DNA from 3 places in the Brevibacillus gelatini genome. Region 2 is predicted to be linked to each of the others. Evidence: riboswitches for the same ligand, from Rfam matches in the RefSeq annotation. Region 2 holds a riboswitch; each other region holds the start of a gene.

Region 1 (4,261 bases), 500 kb from region 2:
TCTACCAGCACGACGTCGCCTTCGTCCAGATAGACCCGACACAGCAAGTCGACGGCCTGCTGGGAGCCCGTGGTCAACAGCATATTGTCCACGCCAACGTTCATATGTTTTTGCTTCATCCGTGAGGCAACCCACTCGCGAAGCGGAATGTATCCGTCAGTCAAACCGTATTGCAAACATTTGGCACCCAGATCAAATGCCCGATTGAACGCTTCGCGCATCGCTGCAATCGGAAAAGAATCCTCAGCCGGCAGCCCGCCTGCGAGCGAGAGCACTTGATTGCCTTGGGTCAGCTTCAAGATTTCCCGGACAGCCGAGGAGGATAATGCGTCTACTGATTTTGAAAAAGAATACTCCATGTCCCGTTCCCCCTTGATTTTGCTTATTCTTGTTTTATCACTGACCTCAGGCAAAGTCCAATCCCCGCTAGCTATGGCGCAAATAGGTTTTGACTATGTCGAGCGTACGCAAAAAGCCCCTCTCCACCGAAAAAGGGAAAGGGGCGAAATATGTAGCGTGGTTGGAAATACTCTACGCGATGCGGACAACCCGCGATTTTTCTGCATGCGGCAGGAAGGACAAATCCACATGGGAGCGCGCTTCCTCGAGGCCAATGTCTTCTGCCAAAAGCAACGCCTCTTCCTGGAAGGTAGGCGTACAGCTTCCTTCGTTCAGCTCACAGAGGCGCTTCAAACGCTTCAGGCGCTCGGCGCACTTTTCTTTTCGCATGCATTCATTGGCAAGCTCACATACATTGACGTGGCGCGCGTCCGCGATCATGCTGATGTCGTCCACATGCACAATCAGCCGCTTGCCTTCCTCTGTCACGAAGCCGATCGAGCAAAAATGCGCACCGGACATTTCCAGACGAGTGAGAACCGCATTGGTGAAAACCTCACCTGTGCGCAGGCGAACCTGAGCTGCTTCAATGGCTCCACCGATTTTCCGCTCGTTGGCGATCACCGTGTACATGTCCGTGTAACCGTTAATCTGATAGCGCATAATACCCTCCCGCTTCTGCTGAGATTAATTATCATTAACAACATCGTATAATGAAAATCATTATCTGTCAACGTTGAGAATGATTTTTATTCCTGTATGTCTCAGCGTCAGAAAAACCACACTCCCCAACCTCAGGAAGTGTGGTCCCCTGCTGCATTCCTATTTTGTTTTTGCAAAAAGCCCCAGTTGCTCGATCCGCCGTACTGCTTCTGCCAGGCGCTGTTCGTCCGACAACAGGGCGGCGCGCACGTAGCCTTCTCCGCTCGGGCCGAAGCCTACACCTGGTGCGACGACCACGTGCGCTTTTTCCAGCAGCAAATCAGAGAACTCGACCGAAGTAAAGCCTGCCGGGACGGGCAGCCAGGCGAAAAACGAGCCTTGCGATGGCGTAGCCTGCCAGCCGATGCGGTGCAGGTTGGAAAACAGCGCGTTGCGGCGGCTTTCGTAGACAGCGACCAGATCATGGACGCACTGCTGCGAGTCGGTCATCGCTTTGGCTGCCGCCATCTGAACAGCGCCAAACAGGCTGACGAAGTAGTGATCCTGAATCAGATTGATGAGCCTTACCAGCTCGCGGTTGCCGACCATCGCGCCTACGCGCCAGCCGGCCATATTGTACGTTTTGGACAACGTGTAAAACTCCACGCCCACCTCTTTTGCCCCCGGCACTTGCATGAAGCTGACAGGCTTTTTGCCGTCGTAGCTGATCGCGCCGTACGCGAAATCGTGGCAGACGACGATCGCGTGCTTGCGGGCAAACCGGATCGTTTCTTCGTAAAATTCAAACGGAGCGTTCACTGCTGTCGGGTTATTCGGATAGTTCAAAAACATCAGCTTGGCACGGTCCAGATCGGCTTGCGGGATTTTGCTGTAGTCGGGCAAAAACTGATTTTCTGCCGTGAGCGGCATCATCGACATCCGCCCGTTTACGACCGCTACGCCGGACCAGTAATCCGGATAGCCTGGGTCCGGTACGAGTGCCACATCGCCTGCGTTCATCAGCACCTGGCATATTTCCACGAGGCCGGTTTTGCTTCCAAACAGGATGGCTACCTCTTCCTCCGGGTCGAGGTCCACATCAAATTGTTGCTTGTACCAGTGTGCGACTGCCTGCTTCAGCTCCAGACGGCCGGAAAATGGCGGGTACTTGTGATGCAGCGGATTTTCTGCCTGCGCCTTCAGCTCTTCTACAATGTGCGGCGGCGTAGGCAGGTCAGGGTTGCCTTGGCCCAGATTAATGACGTCATGCCCACTCGCGATGACTTTGTTTACTTTTGCCACCAATGTCGCAAAAAACTGGGTGGGGAGCCGATCAATCATATCGGAAGGTTGGATGCGCATCTTTCTTCAGTTCCTTTCTTTTTAGGCCAATGTACAACAAAAACCCCCTCTTTCCGTACAGAAAAAGGGGGAGATCAACTTGGTCACGTCCTTATCTGTCAGGAATTCTCCTGCTGGATTTGGCACAGCATCTGCATCGCACGAGCGCGCAGATCCGCTGCCGGGCTTCATAGGGCCAGTCCCTCCGCCTCTCTTCATAAGTAAAGCACACGGAATATACTGTTTTTAATCTCCTTCATACTACATTGCGCGTTCCGAACGTGTCAAGATGCTTCGCGCGGCGAGCCGCTTTTTCCTGCTTACATCTTTTCTGCGGTCGTCTGCGGCACTTTTCCCGTACGGCCTTGAAAAGAGCTGTGCAGGGCAAAAAGCGCGACAGACAGCAAGGCAAGCCCCGCCATGATGTACAACAGCCCCTGCGCCTGGAAGTGCTGGAAAATGATCGCCCCGAGCAGCGGTCCGAGCATGCGTCCCGCCGATCCTGTGCCCGAGATCAGGCCCTGAATGAAGCCTTCGCGCCCTGGTGGCGTAAACTCTGCCGCTACGGCAGGCACGGCCGGCCAGACGAGCATTTCTCCGAGCGTCATGATGAACATGCCGGCGACAAAGCCAGCGTAGGAGGTCGTCTGCGACAAAATCAGCATCGACAGCACGAACACGTAGGAGCCGAGCAGCATTTGCGCGCGCAGTGTGCGGGCGAAGCGGCGAATGACCCAGGCAATCAGCGGCTGTCCGAACAAGATCAGGCCGCCGTTGATCGTCCACAGCAAGCTGTACTGACGCAAGGAAATCCCCAGCGACTGCATGTAGGTCGACAACACCGTTGTCCATTGGACGTAGACAATCCAACAGATGAAAAGCCCGCTGCACAAGAGCAGCAGTGCGCCCCACGCCACTTTTTTCGGCGGCAGCTGCTGCAGCGGCGCAAGCGCATCACCCGGATTCAGATGGGCAGCGCTTTGCCCGGCAGCCGCAGGAGTGCCCGCCGTATTGGCTTGCTCACCCTGACTGGACCCGTCCGCCGCTGCCTTGAGCTGACGGGGCAGGGTGAGTACGAACATGATGAGCACAATGACTTGCAGGATGGCGTTGCCGAAGAACGTCCAGGCAAACGAGATGCTCGCCAGCAAACCGCCAAGGGCAGAGCCCGCCGCCACCCCGGCGTTGAGCGCGACGTAGATCGTATTGATTCCGGTTCGCCCGCCTTCCGGCCACAGCACAACAGCGAGCGCATTCAAGACCGGAGACAGCATGCCGTAAAACAGTCCGTTCAGCAACAGCAAGACCGTATACATGGTGAAGTCATGCGTGACGCCAAGCCCGACAGAGATCAGAATAATGCCGACAGAGGAAAAAAGGATCGTGCGCATTTTCCCCCAGCGGTCGAACAGCATGCCGCCTGCGATGCTGCCGATCAGAAAAGCCCCCTGGTTCAATAACAGCAAAAAGCCCGCTACGGTCAGCGGCTTCCCCAAATAATCATGGATATAGATGGTGACAAGCGGCCAAATACAAGCCATTCCTGTAGAAAAAATGATCGCAGCAATCGCCAGAAGACGAATGCTGCTCGGATAGGATTGCCATTTCTGTTTCATGGTCTAGTTCTCTCCCCGGCGAAAATCGCCGCTTTTCCCGCCCGTTTTGCTCACCAGGCAAGTCGGGCCGATTATCATTGCTTTGTCCATCGCCTTGCACATATCGTACACGGTGAGAGCAGCGGCGCTTACAGCCGTCAACGCTTCCATCTCTACGCCCGTTCTTCCGGTCGTCCGCACAGATGCTTCCAGAGAAAGCGTCGTCTCGTTTTCAAAAGTGAAGCGAATGTCAATCCCGGTCAAAGGCAGCGGATGGCACATCGGGATGATCTCCCACGTCTTTTTCGCTGCCATGACACCCGCTACCTGTGCGACTGCCAGCA
Region 2 (4,261 bases):
CGTTGCCGCCCCAGGCGTAAATGCCGTGATTGCGGATGAGTACACCCGGAATTTCCGGGGTGATGACTTTTTCAATCGCAGCAGCGAGTGTCGGAATATCGGCAAAGTTTTCAACAATCGGAACCGTGATCCGGGCGTTTTCCTCCCAAATGCCCAAGCCTTTAATCAGCTCTTGCCCCTGGATGGAGAAGGCGCGCTGGCCGAAGTACAGCTCGGAAATGAGGTTGTTCCAGACCGTGTGGACGTGGAAGCAGGCGCCTGCCTGCGGAAACTTTTGATAGACGACGGCGTGGATCAACGTCTCTGCGGACGGCTTGAGCGAAGTCGCGTCTACAGGGCGGGAATCTCCATCGACCACCAGGTAGTCTTCCGGCGACAGTTTGGTCTTGTCTTTGCCGCTTGCGGTTACGGCAAATTGCAGCGGCTCATCCTGGATTTTGATCGAGAGATTGCCGCTGGTGCCGGGAAACCAGTCCCGGCGGGCAAAGGTCAGCTTGACGTCATCCAGACGGCGAAAAGCGTCCAGACGTTGTTCGAGTGTAGCGGTCATGGATCAGACAACCTCCTGTTTCAGTTCCGTCAGTGTGTCAATCACGTCGTGGAAGGTCGCAAATGTGCTGTGCGAAAGCGCAAGCTCCTTCGCCTTCTCGGCGAGGAAGGAGCGGGCGATGACGTAATCCGCGATTTTTGCGCCAGCCAGGTCCGTGATCGAGTCGCCAATGACGACGCGATAGTGAGTGGCAGGGTCGTAGCGGCGAATGATGGTCGTCTTACACATGCCGCAGCCGTTTGTGCAGTGCTCGTCGCAGGAGTGCGGCCACGTAATCGTGATGTTCTCGCCGGAGAAGTCACTGCCGTTGCAGTAGATCGGAACACCGCCAAGGTCAAACGGAGCGAGAATCGGCTGAACGAAAAAGTCGATGCCGCCGCTCGTAATCAGAAGCTCGATGCCTTCCTCGCGGCAAAAGCGGACGAAGTCGGCGAAGCCGGGGCGAATCGTAGCCTCCTGGACGATGTAGTCCACAATATCCTGGCGCAACGAGGAGGGTAGCAGCTGAAACAGCTTGCCGACGCCTTCCTGCACACTTATTTGTTGCGATAAAATTTGTTCGGTGATCGCTTCCCATTCGGGGGGAGCGAACTTTTTCACAATCGCGACGATGTTGTCCTTTTCCGTAATCGTTCCGTCGAAATCGCAGAACAGTACGAGTTTTTTGCTCATCGTGTGCCACCCCACTTTTCCAGGGCGACGGCAAGCTCCGGCGATCCGGCAGCGGCTTCGTCCAGGCTGTGTCCGGCTGTGACGGTTGCGATCGCATCGACAAACGCCTTCGCTCCCGCTGTTGCGCCGCCGGGGTGGCCGTGGATGCCGCCGCCTGCGTTGACGATTTGGTCGAGGCCAAAGTCCTGATACAGTTGCGGTACGAGTCCGGGATGAATGCCAGCGGACGGAACCGGGAACGAGCGGCGCACGCCCGCAAGTGGTGTCGTCAGGTTTTGGGCGAGTTGAAGCGCTTCTGTTTTGTCCAGCGCAACATTGCCGTAAGGAGACGGGAACAGCACCAGGTCTGCTCCGGCGATCCGCATCAGGGTGCCGAGCAGAAGCGGTGTGGCGATGCCGTAGTCAGGCGACGGATAGTACGCGCCTGCGAGCGCCGGGTGCGCCATGATCGGGACGTTGACATCCGGATCGGCTGCCAGACGGTGCAAGGCATCGAAGCCGAAGGCCAGCACGTTGAACAGCAGGCAGTCGGCGCCAGCCTCGACTGCGCGTTTTGCTTTTTCATTCAGCTCGTTGATCGGGCCAGTCAGGTTGGCGGCGTAGAGGACGGGCTTGCCTGTCTCGGCTTCGGTTTCCCGGGCGATCTCTTTGAACGCCCGGATGCGCTCCAAAAACGGCGCGCGGTCGTCTGCGAAGAAAATTTCGTCATCTTTGACCAAATCGACGCCGCCTGCCGCCTGTGCCTTGAATTGCGTTTTCAGATCGTCAAACGGCAAGCCCAGGCAAGATTTGAAAATGCTCATCAGGAGCGGACGGTTATGGGCGTTCAATCGGCTACGCAGTCCCTCGATGCCGAACTTCGGTCCGGGAAATGCCTGGAGGAACGAGTCGGGAAAAGCGATGTCGACCAGCTTGATTTTTCCGTCCATCGAGAGCTTGCCGAAGATTCCGGTCAGAAGCGAAGGAATATCGCTGGTGAAGTTGCGGGTCGGGTAGCTGACGGTAATCAGCCCGCGTACATCCCCGTTTTCCAATGTTTCCAGCGGAGTGGCGCTGACGGCTTCGCCCAGGTACGGCGCCAGCTCTGCTTGCTTGGCGGCGGGCAAGTCCGTCCAGGAGCCGACCGTCATGCCGACTGCGATGGCAGCCGCTTTTTTGTTCAAGTCTTTGGCTTGGGTCAAATAGGTGACGAGGATGCGTTGCTCACTCATGCTAGTCCTCCTTGGCAGCTTGAAAGCCGTCGTGATCGTTTTGAAACATGTAAAAAAGCCTCCCCACTTGAGCGGGGAGGCGGTTGTCGACTATGAAAACGTCTCGTCTCCTCTCATCTCTCGGGTCAGTAGCCGGAAGCAACAGCTCCGACTCTTATCCGTTGGAATTAGCACCGTTTCGCTATTTCGTCGATCACAAAAAATAGCGCCGGTTGCCGGGCATCATAGGGCCAGTCCCTCAGCCAGCTCGCGATAAGAGTGAATATGGTTCACACGACATCGATCCGTGTGCGATACCCCCATGATATGCCTTCTCGTTTCCCGAGTCAATCTTTGTTTTTTACGAGAATGTGCATCTGCTCACAGGGAAAAGGAGGCAGCAAGTGAAACTTTTTTACACAGCGTGCGTGGTATGGGATGAAAGGGTGTGGAGACATTGGGAAAGTAGGCTTGGAGGACGTGTACCAGTTGCACGTAAACGATATATACCGCTATCTTTTCCGGCTCACACGCGATCAGAGGCAGGCGGAAGATTTGACGCAAGAGACTTTTTTTCGCGCGTTTGCCTCTCTGGAGGACTATCACGGGGAAAAAGTGCGGCCATGGCTGTTCAAGGTGGCTTACCACGCTTTCGTGGATTGGCATCGCAAGCAGAAGCGGCGGCCAGTCGATTACGTCGGGAACGTGCCGGATCGGCTGGATGCTTCCGCTATCGATCCCGCTGACCAGCTCGTGAACCAGGAATTGTGGGAGACGGCATCCGCCTGGCTGGAGCGGCTGCCGGAAAAGCAGCGGCAGGTGATTTTGCTGTCGACGATGCAGCTTTCCTACGCGGAAATGGCGCAGGTGCTGGGAATCGAACTGGCAGATGTCAAGCGTTCTCTGTTTCGGGGACGGCAAAAGATGCGACAACTGTGGAAGGAGGAAGGGCTATGACGAGGCAAAACGGAGATGAGCGCGAGCAAAGGCTGCTTGCTTATTTGAGAGGGGAAGTAACGGGAGAGGAAGCGAAGCGACTGGGCGAGGAACTGACAAGCGATGAAGAGTACGCACAGAGGCTGGAACGGTTGCTGCTGGGGGAGGACAAGGGGGAAGACGACAGGGAAGAAGTCAAGTCAGCGCTTTCGCTATCGGAAGCCAGACAGCGGGCAATCGTCCGCCGGGGAAAATGGAAAAACCGGCTGACGACCTCCTTTTATGCCTTCGCGATTCCTTGCCTTGCAGGTGTGCTCTTGCTGCTTGTAAACGGCTGGGTGGGCAGGCTGATGTACGACGATTTGTTCCGGGTGGCGTGGGACATGGTCAATTTTACCCAGCCGGGCGTGAGCGTGGGCAGCAGCGGCTCGCAGGTGGGGCTGTTGTACGGCAGCATCGACATGGAACTGCGCGAGCAAGTTGGCAGAGAGGCCAAAAACGCTGGCCGCTTTCGGAGCACGAATGTACTGTGGAACGTGAGCGCCAGACCGGAGTGGACAGGTGGCGTCAGGGAGCAAAAACTGTTTTTCCGCTACCCGTTGTCATCCGGAGAACCGGAAGAAGACACGGCCTATTTGCGCACGCCTGCCTGGACAACGCTGGAAAAGCTGCCGGAGGGAACGGTATCCCAACTGGCGATCTCGTTTGACAGCTTCTTGACGTATGACCAGTACGTCAAGCTGGTTTCCCGCCATATCATCAGCGACAGCCAAGAAACGGTCTGGTTTGCCGTCGACACGGGAGTGGAGTTGAAACAGGCAGACGGAGAAGTAGGCAATCTGTTACTCGGCCCGGGGGAAGTTTGGGGCTTTGCCGAGCGGGCGCTGGATTACGGAGCAGCGCCGATTCAGGT
Region 3 (4,261 bases), 1.2 Mb from region 2:
GCGATCACCCAGCGACTGTAAGATCTGAACCAACACGAGCAAAATGACGACAGTGACAATCATGACATCCGTCTGGAAGCGTTGATAGCCGTAACGGATGGCCAAATCCCCCAGACCGCCGCCGCCGATCACCCCGGACATGGCGGTATAGGACACGAGGGCAACGGTTGTGATCGTAATTCCGGCAACCAGTCCCGGACGAGACTCTGGCAACAGGACGTTCCAGATGATTTGCCAATTGGACGCTCCCATTGACTGAGCCGCTTCAATGACCCCGCGATCTACCTCGCGCAGAGAGGTTTCCACCAGCCGCGCAAAGAATGGAGCAGCACCGATCACGAGCGGCGGAATCGATCCGAGTACGCCGAGCGAAGTTCCCACAATCAGCTTCGTAACCGGAATCAGCAAGATCATCAGGATGATGAACGGTACGGAACGCAGCACGTTGACGATGAATGAGGCAACCGTGTAAAATGCCTTGTTTTGCAGCAACTGTCCACGCGAAGTAAGGAATAGGATGATTCCCAGCGGCAAGCCGATCAAAATCGTAAACAGCGTGGAGAAGCCAAGCATCGTCAGTGTATCTAGTGTACCCTCCGCAATCTCCGACCAATCCACATTTTCCATTGTCCAGTCCATCTATATCACCTCTACTTCCAAGCCACGCTGACGCAACGTCTCGATGGTTTTTTCGTTTTGGCGAACATCGCCTTCCAGTTCGACGACCAGTTGGCCGTACGGCGTATCCTTCATGCGAGAAATCGTTCCCTGCAAAATACTGAACACAGTGCCTGTCTCCTGCATCGTCTGGAACAAAATCGGCTGGTACGTCTTTTCGCCCAGGAAAGTGACACGTGCAATCGTGCGGTTCCCCGCTGCTTTTTCGTGCGCAACTGCTTCGCGCAGCTCGGTGGAATCGGCCACTTGCTCGACAAATTCCTGTGTCGTCGGATGCTGCGGCTTGAGAAACACATCCAGCACCTTGCCCGACTCGACGATTTTTCCGCCATCGATCACGCCTACGCGGTCGCAAATCGAGCGGATCACGTGCATCTCGTGCGTAATCAGCACGATGGTCAATCCCAGCTTGCGGTTGATGTCCAAAAGCAGGGCCAGAATCGAGTTGGTCGTCTGCGGATCGAGCGCGGAAGTCGCTTCGTCGCACAGCAGCACTTTCGGATCGTTCGCCAACGCCCGCGCGATGCCGACGCGCTGCTTCTGACCGCCGGACAGTTGCGACGGGTATTTGTCCCGATGCGCTTCCAGCCCTACCAGCTTGAGCAAGTCGTCCACCTTTTTCTGAATCTCCGCCTTGGGACGCTTGGCCAGCTTGAGCGGAAACGCGACATTTTCGCCAACGGTCGCCGAGGACAGCAGGTTAAAATGCTGGAAAATCATCCCGATCTCCCGACGTTTTTCCTGCAGCTTGGCGTCGTCGAGCTTGGTCAAATCCACCCCGTCGACGATGACCTGTCCCGACGTGGGACGTTCCAGCAGGTTGATGCAGCGGATCAGGGTACTTTTCCCTGCGCCGGAATGGCCGATAATCCCGTAAATTTCTCCTTTCTCAATGGAAAGGTCAATTCCGAGCAATGCAGGAATCGTCTTGCCCTGCACCTGATAGCTTTTATGCAAATTTTGTAATTGAATCAACGCATCCACCTCCTGGCAAATCTGTATACATCCCTTGTGAAAAATAGAAAACCCCTTTTTTCACAAACGAAAAAGGGGCTGCAACGCATGTATACGTTCGCATCCACCCTTCTCATCTATCAAGATCCAACCAATCTTGTAGGAATTGGCACCGCGACGTCCATTTTCCAAAAAATGAACCGGTTGCCGGGCTTCATAGGGCCTGTCCCTCCGCCTCTCTTGATAAGAAAGATTTCTACGTATATGATGTTCGGTTTTTCAATTTTGATGATACAAACCGGATTATATCCCTTTTGAAAATATCCCGTCAATAGCAATCACAGGAAAAACTTTTTTGATCTACTTTTTGTAAAACATCTGCCCGAAACCACATCAAAAAAACAGCACACTCAATCTGGCGTGCTGTTTTCGTTGCTTTCTGTCGTGCCATTCGTTTGCGAAACCGACGCTTCTGTCGGCGGCTGCAATTTTTCCTGAATGAAGGACTGAACCTGATCGACATCGGGAATGAGTACCGCGCCTGCCCGATGGGATTCACGAAACATTCCCATTGGCGGCAGTTGGTAGTTGCCTGGCTCCACGGTGTTCAGTTTCAGCCCAAGCGCAGACAGTTTCAGCATATCCATGGAACTGATGTTTGTCTGGATATACGGCGTCACTTCTTTGAGGATCGACGGCAACTGCATCAGTGTCGCGCCGCTCTTCATCTGGCTAACTACAGCCGTCAGCAGCTTGCGCTGGCGCTCTGTACGCGTGTAGTCGGATGTTGCGTCATGACGGAAACGTACGTATTGCAGAGCCTTGTCTCCATCCAGTTGCTGCAGGCCCTTTTTCAAATTAATATCGTAGACGCCTTTATCTGTCGGGTCATGGTAATACATATTTTTTTCCACATCAATCTCGACGCCGCCAACGGAGTCGATCAATGCCTTGAAGCCTTCAAAATCTGTGATGACGTAGCGGTCCACAGGCAGTCCTGTAAACTGGCTGACGGTCTTCATCGCCAGCTCCGGTCCTCCGTCCACAATCGCGGAGTTGATGCGCGAGCTGCCGTGCCCCGGAATGTCCACGTACGTATCTCGCAAAATGGAAAATACATCGTAACGCTTGAAGACGGGGTCGATGCTGACCAGCATCATCGAGTCCGAACGGGGAAGCCCGTTGTTTTTCATTCCCCTGCGGTCCACCCCCATCAAGAGGATGTTCACCCGCTCTTCGCCGTCCCATTCGGGAATCTCGGCCGCTTTCGTCGAGGCCCCTCCATCAAGGGCAGGCGTAATGACATTGGGCTCTTGAATATCTTGAGCAAATTGATAAAAAGAGTATCCGTAGTAACCTGCTGTCGCGGCAACCACGACGAGCATCAGGAGCAACACCCGTTTCCACATTCGCATAAAAAATGACTCCACCTTTTGTTCTCGGTATCACATGGGCACATCCCACCACTTGTTTAGTATACTCGAATCTTTCCGTTATGGAGCAGCCTTTATTTGGTGGATCTTGCTGAAAATATAAAACAAGACGCCCGTTCCCGAGCGTCTCGTCATGGTCGTTTTTGCTTATTTGTACGTGTCGTAAGCGGTAGTCAACAGGTTTGCGATCGTTTGCAGATCATTGTTCTCGATCTGATGGCGCTCGATCATCGTCATGATTTTGCCGTCCTTCATGATCGCAAAAGACGGGGACGATGGCGCGTAGCCTTCGAAATACTCGCGTGCTTTTGCTGTTGCTTCCTTGTCTTGACCTGCAAATACGGTGTAGAGGTTGTCTGGCTTGGAAGGATGGTTCAAGGAATGAACCACTGCCGGCCGAGCCAATCCTGCCGCGCAGCCACAAACAGAGTTTACGACGACCAAAGTCAGACCTTTTGCATTTGGCAGCGTCTGCTCAACCTCTTCTGCTGTGCGCAGTTCTACAAATCCGTTGCGAGTCAGCTCGTCGCGCATCGGCTGAATGACCTGGCTCATATATGCTTCATAAGACATCATGGGGCAACCTCTCCTTTTGTATCACGTTTCCATATACGTATTATTATAACCCGATCAAGTGTCCGGGAGAACGAAGAAGTGCTCCCATCCTACACTTCCATCAAAATGGTGAGAATCATCGGATTGCGGCCGGTCTTTTCATAAATAAACGGCTTGATGACTTCGTTGATCTGGGACTTCAACTCCGACCATTCCTTGATCTTCTTGTCCAACGCTTCCTGGAGTCGCTGGCGAACAAGCAGCGTCGCTTCCTGGATGAGCGATTCCGAACCGCGCACATATACAAAGCCGCGGCTGACGATGTCTGGTCCGGTGAGAATCTTGAAGTTTTTCATGTCGAGACTGACGACGACGACCATCAGGCCATCCTCTGCCAGATGCTTGCGGTCGCGCAGGACGATGTTGCCTACGTCGCCGATGCCGCTGCCGTCGATCAGCACGATGCCGGCGTGAACCTTGCTGAGCCATGCCTTTTCGCGGTTGCAGTTCAGCACCTCGCCGTTGTCCATGATGAAAATGTTGCTCTCGTCAATGCCTACCTGCTGCGCCAGTTTCGCGTGCGTCTTCAGCATCCGGTACTCCCCGTGAATCGGGATAAAGTACTTGGGACGAATAAAGCT

The links. A riboswitch is a leader RNA that binds a small molecule or an ion and turns the genes downstream of it on or off. The one in region 2 is predicted to bind S-adenosylmethionine.
Region 1: it holds a riboswitch for S-adenosylmethionine, as region 2 does, so the genes downstream of both, AAFJ72_RS15685 (pyridoxal phosphate-dependent aminotransferase) here and AAFJ72_RS17995 (2,3-diketo-5-methylthiopentyl-1-phosphate enolase) in region 2, are expected to answer to the same signal.
Region 3: it holds a riboswitch for S-adenosylmethionine, as region 2 does, so the genes downstream of both, AAFJ72_RS02345 (methionine ABC transporter ATP-binding protein) here and AAFJ72_RS17995 (2,3-diketo-5-methylthiopentyl-1-phosphate enolase) in region 2, are expected to answer to the same signal.

What each region holds. Positions count from the first base shown of each region.
Region 1 covers NZ_CP154342.1:3,220,070-3,224,330, forward strand. Annotated here, with positions in the region: gene AAFJ72_RS15675 (PLP-dependent aminotransferase family protein) at 1-359, opposite strand, end outside; gene AAFJ72_RS15680 (hypothetical protein) at 532-1,002, opposite strand; gene AAFJ72_RS15685 (pyridoxal phosphate-dependent aminotransferase) at 1,162-2,343, opposite strand; SAM riboswitch class I at 2,432-2,546, opposite strand; gene AAFJ72_RS15690 (MFS transporter) at 2,643-3,938, opposite strand; gene moaC (cyclic pyranopterin monophosphate synthase MoaC) at 3,942-4,261, opposite strand, start outside.
Region 2 covers NZ_CP154342.1:3,722,207-3,726,467, reverse strand. Annotated here, with positions in the region: gene AAFJ72_RS18005 (methylthioribulose 1-phosphate dehydratase) at 1-550, opposite strand, end outside; gene AAFJ72_RS18000 (2-hydroxy-3-keto-5-methylthiopentenyl-1-phosphate phosphatase) at 554-1,222, opposite strand; gene AAFJ72_RS17995 (2,3-diketo-5-methylthiopentyl-1-phosphate enolase) at 1,219-2,433, opposite strand; SAM riboswitch class I at 2,544-2,692, opposite strand; gene AAFJ72_RS17990 (sigma-70 family RNA polymerase sigma factor) at 2,893-3,369, shown strand; gene AAFJ72_RS17985 (anti sigma factor C-terminal domain-containing protein) at 3,366-4,261, shown strand, end outside.
Region 3 covers NZ_CP154342.1:424,944-429,204, reverse strand. Annotated here, with positions in the region: gene AAFJ72_RS02350 (methionine ABC transporter permease) at 1-639, opposite strand, end outside; gene AAFJ72_RS02345 (methionine ABC transporter ATP-binding protein) at 640-1,653, opposite strand; SAM riboswitch class I at 1,763-1,882, opposite strand; gene AAFJ72_RS02340 (LCP family protein) at 2,043-3,047, opposite strand; gene AAFJ72_RS02335 (BrxA/BrxB family bacilliredoxin) at 3,213-3,641, opposite strand; gene rnjA (ribonuclease J1) at 3,731-4,261, opposite strand, start outside.